DNA from 2 places in the Arthrobacter sp. Z1-9 genome. Region 1 is predicted to be linked to the other one. Evidence: riboswitches for the same ligand, from Rfam matches in the RefSeq annotation. Region 1 holds a riboswitch; the other holds the start of a gene.

Region 1 (7,389 bases):
GGATACGCCCTGGTCCGCAAGCGGCAGGGTTTCCTTCCACAGCCCGCGGGTTTGCAGGTAATCCTCCAGCCAGTCCCGGTGGTCTGCACAGGCCAGCCAGGTCTTGCGGCGCTCGGGGGAGTGGATCTTTGGATTGTTCCACTGGAGCTGCCAGGCTGCCTGTTCGCGGCACGCCTTCCGCGAGCAGATGGCGGCGGCTTCCGCCATCTTGGGATCGGTTCCCGCTGCGAAGTCAAAAATGCTCATGATGCCCTTCGCTCCTGCCCGGATGGTGTTTCGTCGTCGTCATCAATCAACTCGCCCTGCAGGACTTCGCTGCCGTGCTCATCCTCGGGGATCGGAGCGGGCGGGCTTTCAATCTCGGCCAAAGGTGCAGAATCCAGCAGCAGGTCGCTGTGGCCCTCGGCCGTGTCGTTGCCATTGGCGATAACAACCGCAATCCATGGCAGGAACACAGCCCCGGCAACCATAACGAGCTTAAGCCAGCCGTCCACCACGAAGATCAGGATCAGGCAGACCATGCGGATTCCCATGGCCAGCGCGTACTTGACCATGCGCTGGTGCATGTCCTCGGAATGGGCTCCCGCGGCTTCCGTGATGCTGTGGACTTCCGAATCGCCGGAGAACCGCTCGGGTTCTTCAGGCGCGGATTGTCCCGCATGGTTTTCAAGGGTCACGGTGGTTGATCACGCTCCAAAGGCTTACGTCAATTCTCTCACCAACGGCAGTGCCACCCAAACCAGGCCCGGGGCTGACGCTAAGATCGAAGTCAGCCAAATCACCCCTCTTCCACCGCGGTCCACTGCCGCAGAAATCCGGAGCCTTTTTCATGACTGAAGCAGCCACCGCACCCCGCAGCGTCCTGATCACCGGCGGCAACCGCGGCATCGGCCTGGCCATCGCCGAAGCGTTCCTGGCCAACGGGGACAAGGTGGCCGTGACCTACCGCAGCGAGTCCAAGCTGCCGGAGGGAATTCTGGGCGTCAAGGCGGACGTCACCGATGAGGCGTCCGTGGACGCAGCCTTCAAGGAAGTGGAAGCTGCGCATGGACCGGTGGAGGTCCTGGTGGCCAACGCCGGCATCACCAAGGACACTTTGCTGCTGCGCATGAGCGAGGACGATTTCACGTCGGTCATCGACACCAACCTGACCGGCGCGTTCCGGGTCATCAAGCGTGCCTCCAAGGGCATGATCCGCCTGCGCAAGGGCCGCGTGGTCCTGATCTCTTCCGTGTCCGGCCTGTACGGCGCCCCGGGCCAGATCAACTACTCCGCTTCGAAGGCCGGCCTGGTGGGCATTGCGCGTTCCCTGACCCGCGAACTGGGTTCGCGCGGCATTACCGCGAACGTTGTGGCCCCCGGCTTCATCAACACGGACATGACCGCTGAACTGCCTGAAGCCACCCAGAAGGACTACCTGTCCAGCATTCCGGCGGGCCGTTTTGCCGAAGCCACGGAGGTTGCCAACGTGGTCCGCTGGATCTCCAGCGAGGAAGCCGCCTACATCTCCGGCGCTGTCATTCCCGTGGACGGCGGCCTGGGCATGGGCCACTGACCCGGTAGCGGACCAACAAAGCCCTCATTCGGCGGCAGCGAACGCCGCCGCCAGCCAATCTGCCACCTCGCCGTCAACCTCGTCGACGCCGTTCAATTCCAGGTGGTGCATCCAGATTCCGGCGGACGGACTGATGATCTCCTTGAAGCGGCTCGAGTCCAGGCGCCGCGGCAGGGCGATGGACAGCACCGCCGGAACGGTGGTCTTCAGGTATCGGCGCGGGTTCCAGACATAGGCGAACCCGCGCCGGTTCCGAAAAGCCACCTGGCTGGCGGTGGTCCGCATTGTTGCCTGAGGCGGCATGACATGCTGTACGGCCGCGCAGATCTGCAATCCTTCCGGAGAGCCGCTGAACACCTGCTCTGGAGTGGACGCGCCACCGGACGCATCCGCCTGCTTTTCCATAGGGGGAGCTTACGCCCGGTCATTCTTCCGGGAGGCGCGCTTGACGGGTCCTGGTGCCCGGGCCCGATCCGCCCAACTAGCCGTCGCCGCCTTCTTTGTGGGGGTCGCACAAGCGGATCGGCAGCGGCCGCTGGCATGATGGACTGCAGACCTTCAGCGATTTAGACGTTTCGAACAAAGGGAGCTCGTATGGGACTGCTGGACAACAAGACCGCCATCGTCACCGGATCATCGCGTGGCATCGGCGCAGAAGTGGCGAAGATCCTCGCCGGCCAGGGTGCCGCCGTCGTGGTCAACTACCGCCAGAAGGCGCCGCGCGCCAACAAGGTTGTGCAGGGAATCGAGGCCGCCGGTGGGCGTGCCGTCGCCGTGGGGGCCGACCTCACCACCCAGGAAGGCGTTCAGGCCCTGGCCTCCGCCGCCATGGAAAACTTCGGCTCGCTGGACATCCTGGTGCTGAATGCCTCCGGCGGCATGGAAACCGGCATGGGCGAGGACTACGCGCTCAAGCTGAACCGCGACGCCCAGGTCAACATGCTCAACGCAGCCGTGCCCCTGATGAAGGAAGGCTCCCGCGTGGTGTTCGTCACCAGCCACCAGGCCCATTTCATCAATACCGTGCCCACCATGGAGGCTTACGAGCCCGTGGCCCGCAGCAAGCGTGCCGGCGAGGACGCACTGCGCGAACTCGTTCCCGGCCTCGCCGAAAAGGGCATCACCCTGGTGGTTGTATCCGGCGACATGATCGAGGGAACCGTCACCGCAACGCTCCTTGACCGCTCCACCCCGGGTGCCATCGAAGCGCGCAGGGCAGAAGCAGGCAAGCTGTATTCCGTGGAAGAGTTCGCTGAGGTGGTGGCCAGCATGGTTACCGCCGATGTCGAGTCCGGCCACACCGAATACGCAGGCGGCGCCGACTACTTCGGCAAGGGCGCCGGCCAGGCCAGCTAGGCCCCGCAACGCAATGCGAAAGAGGCCCACGCCGTCAGGGGAATGCTGAGGGCGTGGGCCTCTTTCGTCTCCTAAGCGGGACTTAGACGCCTGCGACGTGGCGGACGGCGTCGAGGTACGGCATGTTGACGGCGGCGTCGGCCACGGCGCGTACGGCAGGCTTGGCGTTGAACGCGACGCCGATCCCGGCGGCGCCGAGCATGTCAAGGTCGTTGGCGCCGTCGCCCACGGCCACGGTGTGCTCGAGGGCGATGCCTTCGGCGGCTGCCCATTCGCGCAGGTACTTTTCCTTTGCCGCCCGGTCCACCACGGCGCCCAGCACCTTGCCGGTCAGGGCACCGTCGACGATTTCCAGCTCATTCGCCTGCCAGTAGTCCAGGCCCAGCTCTGCGGCAATCGGCTCCAGGATCTGGTTGAACCCGCCGGAGACCACAGCCACCACATGGCCCGCGGCCTTGAACGCTGCCACGAGTTCGGCGGCCCCCTCGCTAAGTTTCACTTCTTCACGGACGGAACGGACGACGTCGGCCGGCAGCCCTGCGAGCACCTGCACCCGGGCGTGAAGGCTCTGGGTGAAGTCCAGTTCTCCGCGCATGGCAGCTTCGGTGACGGCAGCCACCTCTTCGCGCTTCCCGGCGTAGGCGGCGAGGAGTTCGATGACCTCCTGCTGGATCAGGGTGGAGTCCACGTCCATGATCAGGAGTTTGCGTTCTGCCGAGCGGAGGCCGTTGGGGACCAGGGCGGTGTCCAGTCCCGCGATCGAGGACCCGGCGACGGCGTGGCGGAGCGCCGCGATTCCGGCCGCGGTGGCGTCCGGAAGCTGAAGTTCAGCCACATGGACCTGGTACCGCTCGTCGCCAAGGTCCGTTTCGGACAGCAGGGCGGCCCCTTGTCCAGTGAGGACGGAACGCAGCTGCTCCAGCCCGGTTGGGGTCACATTCAGGCCATAGCTGACGGCGGTCACGTTCGAAGTCATGCCTGCAATCTTAGTCAGCGGGGGAGCGGTGCCTTGAATTCATTGCACGACGGCTACCCTGCCTGCCATTTCGAGCTACAACTTTCCCCCTGCCGTTATGCAAATGTGACAGATGGGGCTCTTGTGACGTAGGGTCTGAAGCCGTGCCGGTATTTCCTAATACGGCACTCCTGAGCAGACTTGCCTAACTCTGCCGCTGCCCGGGATCCGTTCGCAAAATCGTCCGGCAGAGACGGGGAACCCAATAACGGCCTGCTTCCGGCAGTCCTTGGGGTGAAGCCGTGCCTGGTGCCTTCGTGCACCATCACGGCCGGGTGTCTCCCATCCGAATCCGACAGCTAACCTCGCAGGCAGTGGGAGAGGCTCTCTTATGCCCAATGGCAAAGCTCACGGCCGCCGCCGCGCGGTCCCCGTCCACACCAGCCCCCTGGCGGTCCTGTCCAAATCAGTCGCCGGCCACGCCGGCGGTGTAGGCCGCCAGGCCGCCGTCATCGCAGCCGCTTCCGGCCTCGTCCTGACCAGCGGCATCGCCGCCCAGGCAGCAGACGCCCCAACCCAGCGCGAAGCCGAGCCGGCCTCGAACCTGGAAGTCACCAGCCAGGTACAGACCCCGCTCAGCGCAGACGCCACGGTGCAGATCTCCTTCGAACGTCCCGCCGTCAAGACCACTCCTGCCCCCGTCGTGGAAGCCCCCAAACCGGTCGCCGTCGAGATCCCCAAGGCCGTCGTTCCTGCGGCGTCTGCTGCGGTAAAGACACAGGCCGCTGCGCCGGCAAAGGCCCAAGTCACCGTCACCCCGGCTGCTGCCGCTCCCGCTGCCCCCGCTCCCGCCCCGGCAGCAGGCGGAATCAACGCCATCATGGTTTCCTCGGCATACGCCCAGATCGGCATGATCCAGGACTGCACACGACTGGTCGAAAACGCCCTGAATGCTGCAGGGATTCCCGTCGGTGACCTCGGGCCGATGCAGTTCCTGAACTACGGCACCGTCGTCAGCGATCCCCAGGCCGGCGACATGGTGGTCCAGTCCGGCCACGTGGGCATCTACGTCGGCAACGGGCAGGTTCTCAGCTCCGGCCTGAACGGCAGGAACGAAACCGCCGTCCACCCCCTGACCTGGATGACCTCCAAGGGCGCCGTCACCTTCGTCCGCGCCGGCTAAACAGACTGAATAAAACTGATGAAGGCCGGTGATTCAACGCCTTGGGGGCGATGAATCACCGGCCTTCAGCATGTCTGCGGAAACAGGGGTTTCTCCTGAAACCATGCCGTCACCTGTGACTGCCCAATGACAGACTGTCCCGATGGAGTGGACGCGCGCGAAGGACTGGCTGATCGGTGCACTTGGGATGCTCCTCGTCCTGGGGCTCGCGGCTGCGGTCCTTTGGTGGGTAGTGAGCGAGCCGGCCGCGGGGGAGGCAGGGCCTGTGCCGTCACCGACGGCGGGCGCCGAACGTATGCCCGATGCAGGGCCTCCCGCTGACCTGCGCGAGGACGAGGTGTGGCTGGCCGACCTTTCGCTGGATGCCGGGACAGTGGTTGCCGCGGGCTCGACGCTCCGCGACGTTCGGGTTGTGGGGCAGGACGTGACCACGGGCCCGGACGGGCCGGTCGCTTCCCGGCTCACTGTAGATGCCACCGTGCCCTTCGAGGTTGTCGCCGGGGAGCTTGGCAACGGGACCGAGGTCCGCGCCGCTGACGGCGGCCAGGCCATGGTGCTTCGCACCGTCGAGGCCTTGGGCCGTGAACTGCGTGTGATAGCCACCGGCACTGTCGAGGTTCAGGCCGGCAGGCTCGTCGTCGAGCCACGCTCGATTGACTTCGGCGGGCCGGATTTCCTCTCCGGCGCCACCGCCGCCGTCGTGCGGCGGCTCGTAACCATAGAGCATGACATTGAGGGCCTGCCCGAAGGCCTCGTGCTCCACGACGTCGCCGTTCAAGGTGACGGTTTCCGGGCCAACCTCCGGGGAGAGAACGTCCGGCTCGTCCGGTAACTTCACGCGTCCTGTCCGGGCACGACACCGGTTATCAGTCAGCCTCTTTTTTGTCCTAGTGTCTACTCCTATGAGTGATGTTCTGGAATTGGCTTCCGTTAGCGTTGTCCGAGGTAAAAAGACCCTGTTGGACAAGATCGACTGGGAAGTCAACGAAGGCGAACGCTGGGTAATCCTCGGCCCGAACGGCGCCGGCAAAACCACTCTTCTCCAGATCGCAGCCGCCCGGATGCACCCGAGCAGCGGCAGGGCCGGAATCCTGGACGAAATCCTGGGCCGGGTGGACGTTTTTGAACTCCGCCCCCGCATCGGACTTTCCTCCGCAGCCCTCGCCACCCAGATCCCCGAACACGAGAACGTCCTCAACGTCGTGGTCACCGCCGCTTACGGCGTCACGGGCCGCTGGCGTGAGGGATACGAGCGCGACGACGAGCGGCGGGCCTTCCGCCTGCTCAACGACTGGGGGATGGGTCCGCTCCTTAACAGGACCTTTGCCACACTCTCGGAGGGTGAGCGCAAGCGGGTCCAGATCGCCCGCGCCCTCATGACCGATCCGGAGCTGCTGCTGCTCGATGAACCCGCCGCCGGCCTGGACCTCGGCGGCCGCGAGGAACTCGTCCACAAGCTGGGAGAACTCGCACGGGACGAGGCAGCACCTGCCATGGTCCTGGTCACCCACCACCTGGAGGAAGTGCCGCCGGGCTTCACCCACGCCATGCTGATGCGCGACGGCGGAGTGGTTGCCGCCGGTCCCATCACAGGCGTGCTGACCGCCGAACACCTCAGCACCACCTTCGGGCTGGACCTGGATGTGACCGTCAACGCCGGCCGGTACACCGCCGTCGCACGCCGCTAAAGCGGCACCCAGCAGCTTGGACCTACTCAGCAGCATCTTTGTGTCCATCGCCGGCCTGTGGGCCGGCACCATCAACGCCGTGGTGGGCTCCGGCACCCTGGTGACGTTTCCCGTCCTCATTGCCTTGGGTGTCACCCCTGTTGTCGCCTCCATGAGCAATGCCATGGGCCTTGTTTTTGGTACCGCTGCAGGTGCCTTCGGCTACCGCCGGGAACTGAAAGGCCGCGGCCGCCAGCTCATGCGGCTCCTGCCGGCGTCCCTCCTGGGCGGCATTTCCGGCGCCTGGCTGCTCCTGCACCTCCCGGAAAAGGTCTTCCACTACGTCGCCCCGGTCCTCCTGGTCCTGGCCCTCCTGATGGTGGTGTTCCAACCCCGCATGCAGGCCTGGGTCCGCAACCGGGAGGAAAACCCGGAGCACGCCGTACGGGACAAGCGCCACACCGTTCTCCTGGTGGTCCTCGTCTATCTGGCCGGTGTTTACGGCGGGTACTTCGTCGCCGCCCAAGGAATCCTGCTGGTCGGCATCCTGGGTGTGTTCCTCACCGGCACCATCCAGAACGCCAATGCCATGAAGAACATCCTGGTGCTGGGCGTGAACCTGGTGGCAGCCATCTCCTACCTGCTGTTCGCGTTCGACCGGATCAACTGGCTG
Region 2 (7,389 bases), 1.2 Mb from region 1:
CAACGATTGATCGGAGAGTTGTTCCATGGCCACTTCGCACTCCATGACCAACAACCTCCCCCAGCTCTCCCACCCGGACGGGTCCCCCATCCGTGCCCTGGTGGTGGACGACGAGCCAAGCCTCTCGGAACTCATGAGCATGGGCCTGCGCATGGCCAATTGGTTGGTGGCTGTTGCGGCCGACGGCCCTGAAGCCGTGAAACTGGCCAAGGACTTCCGACCAGACGTCCTGGTCCTTGATGTGATGCTCCCGGGGTTCGACGGCGTCGAGCTACTGGGAAGGATCCGCACGTTCGCGCCCGAAGTGCCCGCTCTCTTCCTTACCGCCAAGGACGCGGTCCAGGACCGGATCGTGGGCCTGGCGGCCGGAGGCGACGATTACGTCACCAAACCGTTCAGCATGGAGGAAGTCCTGCTTCGGCTGCACCGCCTGGTCCAGCGCTCCGGGGTTGCCGCCATGGATACGGCCGAACTGGTGGTGGGCGACCTGGTGCTCAACGTGGATACCCGCGAGGTAACCCGGGCAGGCGAGGAGCTGCAGCTGACGGCTACGCAGTTCGAGCTTCTCCGCTACCTCATGGAGAATCCCAAGCGGGTCATCAGCAAGGCGCAAATCCTGGACCGGGTATGGAACTACGACTTCGGCGGCCAGGCCAACATCGTTGAGCTCTACATTTCCTACCTGCGCAAGAAGGTGGACGCCGTGCACCCGCCCATGATCCATACCGTTCGCGGCGCCGGGTACGTCATCAAGCCTGCCGAGTAGGCGCACCATGGCGCCACAACAGGCAGCTGATCCCCACCGCCGGAGCTGGCTCAAACCCGGCACCTGGCACTTGCGAACCCGCCTCATCCTCCTCGCCATGGCCCTGCTGATCGCCATCTGCGGTGCGGTGGGCGTGGCCAGCTATGCCTCCATGGATGCGTTCCTGACCCGCCAGCTGGACGAACAGCTGAACCAGGCCGCAGACCGGTCCAATAATCCGGGCCGCCCTCCGAATGGCGGTTTCAATGGACGGGACCCCCTGGACGCCCGCGGCCAAAGCGTCGGAACCATGAACGCGCGCATCCTGAACGGCCAAGTCAACAGCGGCGGCTTCCTCACCTCGGACACCACCCGTTCGCCCCTCTCCACTGAGGACAAGCAGGCCCTGTTGGGGCTGGCTACAGACACGCAACCCGTCAAACGCACCCTCTCGAACGGCGACTACCGGCTGGTAGCGGTGAAAACGAACTTCGGCGATGTCCTGGTCACCGGGCTCCCCCTTGCCGGCAAGGAAAGCACGCTTGCCTCCCTTGTGTGGACGTTTGTGTTTGTTTCCCTGGGCGGACTGCTGCTGATCGGACTGGTGGGGACCGTCCTTATCCGCCGCACCATGAAGCCGCTCGAACAGCTGTCCGAGGTGGCCACCCGGGTATCGCAGCTGCCCCTGGACGCCGGCGAGGTGGCGCTCGCGGTGCGCGTGCCGCCGTCGAACTCCAATCCCGGGACGGAAGTGGGTAGCGTCGGGCACGCGCTCAACCTCATGCTGGACAACGTGGCAAACGCGCTGCAGGCGCGCCAGAAGAGCGAAACAAAGGTGCGCCAGTTTGTGGCCGACGCCTCCCACGAGCTGCGCACTCCCCTGACCGCCATCCGCGGCTACACCGAGCTGATGAGGATGACGGAGTCTTTAACCCCGGACGGCCAAAAGTCCCTTGCCCGCGTACAGAGCCAGTCGGAGCGGATGACTGCCTTGGTGGAAGACCTGCTGCTGCTTGCCCGGCTCGATGAGGGCCAGCCGCTGAAGCTTAGCGAGGTGGACCTTACGCAGCTGGTGGTCGAAACCGTCAGTGATGAAAAGGTTATGGCACCCGGCCACACCTGGCGGCTGGAACTTCCGAATGAGCCGGTGGTGGTCAACGGTGACGCGTCGCAGCTGCGCCAGGTGCTGATGAACCTGCTCTCCAACGCGCGGAAACACACGCCGGCCGGAACAACGGTTGTTACAGGAGTTGGGGTGACGGCCGAAGGTGCTGCGCTGGTAACGGTAACGGACGACGGCGGCGGTATCCCGGCGGAGTTTATGGACCACGCCTTTTCACGCTTCGCCCGCGCAGACGCGGCCCGGAAGGGCGCGGGAGACCAAGCGGGCGCTTCAGCGGCAGAAGGCACCAGTGGCTTGGGGTTGTCCATCGTCGAATCAATTGTTGAGGCCCACGGCGGAACGGTAACGGTGACATCACAACCAGGGCGTACACAGTTCGCCGTCCAGATCCCGCTGGCGCGTACGGGGCAGCAAGGCGACGCGCCGCCGTCGTGATCTCTGTTACCAAAATGTGACTCAGGCGCCGTATTCCTGTACCGTCGATTGGGTGCAGTTCGTGTTCGAACCGCATATCCGGATGACGCCAAGCTCTGCCACTTCCCGGATTCCCTTTGAACATAGGCAGAGGCGGGGGACCCACCGTCCCGGGCACTGATTGCCCTTGGGGTTAAGCCAGCACGTGATCTTTCCGTGTGGCCGGATGCCCTCATCCGAACCCGACAGCTAACTCCGCAGGTGTGAGAGGCGATTCATCATGTTCAAAAACCTGGTAAAACCACGTCCAAAAAACGGTTCTGCACCGCACGCTGGACCGGAAACCGGCACAATTCCTTCCTTCGGCAAACGCGCCGCTGTTATTGCCGCATCCTGCGCACTCCTCGTTGGAGTGGGAGCCGCGGGACAGGCTACGGAAACCAGTATCCGTGGAGCGGCCACTGAAACGCAGGCCGCCCAGGCGCAGTCGAACCTCAGCATCGAGAAGAGCGAGATTACGTCCAATCCGGCGCCTGAGCCCGCCGCGCCGGAAATAGCTGTAGCCCCGCAAGCGGCAGAGCCCGCACCGGTTCCGGCACCTGCTCCGGCCCCCGAGCCCGCGCCGGTTGCCGCCCCTGAGCCGGCTCCAGCACCCGCTCCCGAGCCCGCTCCGGCACCTGCCCCCGAGCCTGCGCCCGTCGTCGCGGTCAACGATCCCGCCGGCGCCCAGGCGTACGCCGCCGGCCAGCTGGGGAACTACGGCTGGGCTCCTGACCAGATGCAGTGCCTGGTAACCCTGTGGAACAAGGAATCGGACTGGACCACCACGGCCACCAACCCGAGCAGCGGCGCCTACGGCATCGTGCAGTCCCTGCCCGCCGAGAAGATGGCCAGCGCCGGCGCGGATTACCTCACCAACTACCGCACGCAGATCAACTGGGGCCTGAACTACATCCAGGAGCGTTACCAGTCGCCGTGCGGTGCGTTGAACTTCCACCTGTCGAATAACTGGTACTAACCCGTAATGGCTTGTGCGGTACTACAACACGCGAGTGCTACAACACGCGGGTAGTACAACAGCCGGCTGCTGAGGTCCGGGACCTTCTGGAGGGCCCGGCCGCCCGGCATACTGTGATGCATGAAGTTCACCACCACCATCCAGGGCAGCGGCAATAAAACCGGCATCGAAGTCCCCCAGCAGGTTGTTGCGGAGCTGGGAGCCGGCAGGCGGCCGCCTGTGGTGGTGACCGTCAACGGCAAGAGCTATCGCAGCAGCATCGCTGTGATGGGCGGCCAGAACCTCATTTCGCTGAGCGCAGCCAACAGGGAGTTCGTCGGTGTGCAGGCGGGAGACACCGTTGAAGTGACCCTGGAACTGGACACGCAGCCGCGCATCATTGAGATTCCGGAGGATCTTGCGGCTGCAATGGCGGCGGAGCCGGCGGCGCAGGAGTTCTACGCGACCCTGGGCTACAGCTCCCAGCGGCGGTACGTTGAACCCTTGGGTGAAGCCAAAACGCCGGAAACCCGGGCCCGGCGCATCGCCAAAGTGGTGGCGGACCTCAAAGCCGGAAAGAAATGACCGTCCGGCCGTCCTCGTCCTTGTCCACGCAGGCGGTCACGGCACTGTAATCAGCAATGTGCAGCACCCCCGCCGGCAGCGCTCCCGTGTTGGGCCCCACGGCTACGGTGGGGATGCCCGCCGCCACGCCGGCTGCGATGCCGGCGGGAGCGTCTTCAAACACCACTGCCTCCGAAGGATCCACCCCAAGACCGGCAGCGGCCTTCAGGTACCCCTCGGGATCCGGCTTGCCCCGGGTGACAAGCTCTGCCGTCACCACCGTGGCCGGCATGGCCAGCCCCGCTGCCCCCATCCGGACGTCAGCAAGGACGCGGTCAGCCGAGGTCACCAGCGCGACGGCGTCCGCCGGCAGGGCGGCCAGCAGCCGGGCTGCTCCGGGCAGGGGCAGGATGCCCTCGGTCCGGACGCGTTCCATGGCACCGAGTTCCGCTGTCAGCGCCAGCACGTCTGCCCCCGGCGGCGCAAAACGCCTGACGGTATCGCCGGCTTGGACACCGTGCGAGGTCCGGAGTATTTCCTCGATGTCCAGCCCGTAGCGGGCGGCAAATTCACCCCACACCTGTTCCACCACTGCGGTGGAGTCCACAAGGGTGCCGTCCATGTCGAAGAGGACGGCGCGGCAGGTCAGGGTCCGGGCAGCAGCCGGCGTGGAGAGGTTCACGGTCCCCATTGTGCCCCAGGCACGGCGCCCAAGGGATGTCACCGCCGCGACATGCGTCACGAAAACAACCCGGTCTGCGTCACGGATACAGTCGCCCGGGCGCGGGATGTCAGGCGCTGCGCCCGGGGATGTACTGGACGGCCCACCGGTTGCCGTCGGGATCGGCAAAATATACAAAGTGGCCCCAGTCCTGCACGTCCACGTCGCTGACGTCCACCCCGTTGCTTTTGAGGTGCTGGTGCGCCGCATGAATATCGCTGACCACCAGTTGCAGGTTGGAACCGGTGCCGGGAGGCGCGTCCGTAAGCCCCTCGCCAATACAAATTGAGCAGGCTGAACCGGGAGGCGTCAACTGGACAAAGCGGATGGAGTCCGTTGGCCGTTCATCAAAGTCCGCGTTGAAGCCCACCTGGTTGACGTAGAAATCCTTGGCGCGGTCCACGTCGGACACAGGGACATACACAAGTTCGAGTTTCCAGTCCATCCGCAGAGGCTAACGGCGGGAGGCGGAATGAAAAAGGCTTGAGGACTACCCTGCGATGCCGTAGAGGCGGTCGCCCGCGTCTCCCAGCCCAGGCACGATGTACGACTTCTCGTTGAGCTTTTCGTCGATCGAGGCCAGGACGATGGTCACGTTGGCACCGGAAAGTTCCTCCTCCAGTTTCGCCAAACCTTCCGGGGCGGCAAGGAGGCAGATGCAGGTCACGTCTGAAGCGCCGCGCTTGAAGAGGAACTTGATGGCCTCGCGCAGGGTTCCACCCGTGGCCAGCATGGGATCCAGGACGAAGATCTGCCGGTCCGTGAGGTTTTCGGGGAGGCGCTCGGCATAGGTAATGATGTCCAGGGTTTCCTCGTCCCGGGCCATCCCCAGGAAGCCGACCTCGGCGGTGGGGACGAGTTTGGTCATGCCCTCGAGCATGCCCAGGCCGGCGCGCAGGATGGGGACCACCAGCGGAGTCGGTTTGGTGAACGCCGTACCCACGGTAGTGCTGACGGGCGTTTCGATGGTGACCGATTCGGTGCGGACCTCGCGGGTAGCCTCGTAGGCAAGGAGTGTCACCAGCTCCTCCGTCAGCTGCCGGAAGACCGGAGACGGGGTGTTCTTGTCCCGCAGGACGGTGAGCTTATGGGCGACCAGCGGGTGGTCCACAACGAGAGTGCGCATGGGTCAAAACTATCACCCGGTTGTTGGGACCCTCCCGTGCCGCTAGCCTTCTGCACCCGTCCGCGAGGAGCCGCCGTCGTTCCTTTGTGGGGGGCTGCCGGTCCCCTGCGGGGAGCCGCCGCCGCTCCCACGGAAAGTGCCGCCGTCGGGCGGTCCCGGGGTGCCGCCGTCGTTCCTTGCGGTAGTGCCCTCGCTGCTCTGGAGCGGTTCCTCGCGGAGGACTGGGTGCTCGAATGTTGGTGCCGGACCTGCATGTTCCCGTTTCCGAATCAGGTGGAACATCCGGTGGGCCAGGATCACCATGCACACCCAAGCCAGCCCCAGGAACCACCCGGCCATCACGTCCGTCATCCAGTGGTGCCCCAGGAATACCCTGCTCAACCCCATGGCGATGATGAAGATTGCCCCGGCGGTGATGGCCGTGATTCGTGCCCAGAGCATCTGGAACTGGAGGCACATGATGTACACCAGGACGCCGATCACCACTGTTGTATTGAGGGTGTGGCCGCTGGGGAACGAGGGGGTGGTCTCGAAGGGCGGCACTGCTTCGGAGTGGTCCGGGCGGGCCCTGCCCACCAGGCGCTTGCTCAGCGTGGTGGCCGTAGTGGAAACAAAAGCTGCACCGCCCACCAGGACGATGGGGCGCCAGGTGCGGCTCAGGAGGGTAAGCCAGGCCGTGAGGATGCTGGCGAGGATTGGCATGCCGATTCCACCGCCCACGTTCGTGAAGGCGGTGGCGAAGGCCTCCACTTCGGGGTTGCGCAGCGATTGGGAATATTCCAGCGCAGGAATATCAAGGCTTGCCAGCCCGTCCTCATCCACCACGTCCGAGTACACCTCGGCTCCCAGCAAGGCCATGGTGAGCACCAGTACGCCACCTATGATCATGGTCAGCCACAGGGCCGCATACGGCTTGATCCACTTGTCCACGCGGTCTCGGACGGTGCTCATTGTGCCTCCCGGCGGATGTGCGTCACGGGCTCTGGGTATTCTTCGAAACTATCATTGAGCCATGGTCTCCGCAGATAACAAATACGATGCCTGGATGGGCCTCGCCCTCGCGGAGGCGCGCCGTGCCCTTGCCACGGAGGACGTGCCGATCGGAGCCGTGGTCATAGGGCCCGACGGCGCCGTGCTGGGTTCCGGCCGGAACCAGCGGGAGGAGCTGGGCGACCCCACCGCCCATGCCGAAGTGGTTGCGATCCGGGAGGCGGCGGCGCGCTTGCGGGAGCTTGCACTTGCCGGTGGCGGGAGCGGAGACGGGTGGCGCCTGGCCGACTGCACGCTGGTAGTGACCCTGGAGCCCTGCGCGATGTGTGCCGGGGCGATTGTCCTGGCACGGATTCCCCGGGTGGTTTTCGGTGCCTGGGACGAGAAGGCCGGCGCGGCGGGGTCGGTGTTTGACGTGCTCCGCGAGCGCCGGCTCAATCACTGGGTTGAGGTCTACGGCGGGGTACGCGAAGCCGAATGCGGCGGGCTGCTGCGTGACTTCTTTGTGGGGCACCGTACCCGGCTGTAGGTGCTTCTGCGATCTGCTTGGACAGTTTAGCCGCCGAGGACGTCGAGCACGTGCGCCGCTGTCTGTTCCCACCCCGGCAAGCGGTTCCTCGTCTCCCGCGCGGCTGACCGCCAAGCCTCCCTGGTTCCGCCGTCCGTCAGCCAGCGCCGCAGGACCCCGGCCAGCACGGCAGGGTTTTGA

The links. Region 1 has a riboswitch for cyclic di-AMP ahead of M1D93_RS09615 (NlpC/P60 family protein). Riboswitches for the same ligand answer to the same signal wherever they lie in the genome.
Region 2: linked by a shared signal. The riboswitch ahead of M1D93_RS04310 (aggregation-promoting factor C-terminal-like domain-containing protein) and the one ahead of M1D93_RS09615 (NlpC/P60 family protein) in region 1 are both predicted to bind cyclic di-AMP.

The regions. Positions count from the first base shown of each region.
Region 1 covers NZ_CP096456.1:2,087,439-2,094,827, forward strand. The annotation lists gene M1D93_RS09585 (hypothetical protein) at 1-246, opposite strand, end outside; gene M1D93_RS09590 (DUF3099 domain-containing protein) at 243-677, opposite strand; gene M1D93_RS09595 (beta-ketoacyl-ACP reductase) at 830-1,555, shown strand; gene M1D93_RS09600 (DUF5655 domain-containing protein) at 1,580-1,960, opposite strand; gene M1D93_RS09605 (SDR family oxidoreductase) at 2,150-2,911, shown strand; gene serB (phosphoserine phosphatase SerB) at 2,994-3,887, opposite strand; cyclic di-AMP (ydaO/yuaA leader) riboswitch at 4,061-4,254, shown strand; gene M1D93_RS09615 (NlpC/P60 family protein) at 4,258-5,049, shown strand; gene M1D93_RS09620 (LmeA family phospholipid-binding protein) at 5,192-5,881, shown strand; gene M1D93_RS09625 (ABC transporter ATP-binding protein) at 5,952-6,737, shown strand; gene M1D93_RS09630 (sulfite exporter TauE/SafE family protein) at 6,754-7,389, shown strand, end outside.
Region 2 covers NZ_CP096456.1:911,111-918,499, reverse strand. The annotation lists gene M1D93_RS04320 (response regulator transcription factor) at 26-766, shown strand; gene M1D93_RS04315 (HAMP domain-containing sensor histidine kinase) at 774-2,303, shown strand; cyclic di-AMP (ydaO/yuaA leader) riboswitch at 2,397-2,557, shown strand; gene M1D93_RS04310 (aggregation-promoting factor C-terminal-like domain-containing protein) at 2,563-3,300, shown strand; gene M1D93_RS04305 (YdeI/OmpD-associated family protein) at 3,421-3,864, shown strand; gene M1D93_RS04300 (HAD-IA family hydrolase) at 3,845-4,525, opposite strand; gene M1D93_RS04295 (glyoxalase superfamily protein) at 4,635-5,009, opposite strand; gene upp (uracil phosphoribosyltransferase) at 5,055-5,690, opposite strand; gene M1D93_RS04285 (phosphatase PAP2 family protein) at 5,733-6,641, opposite strand; gene M1D93_RS04280 (nucleoside deaminase) at 6,703-7,209, shown strand; gene M1D93_RS04275 (glycosyltransferase family 4 protein) at 7,236-7,389, opposite strand, start outside.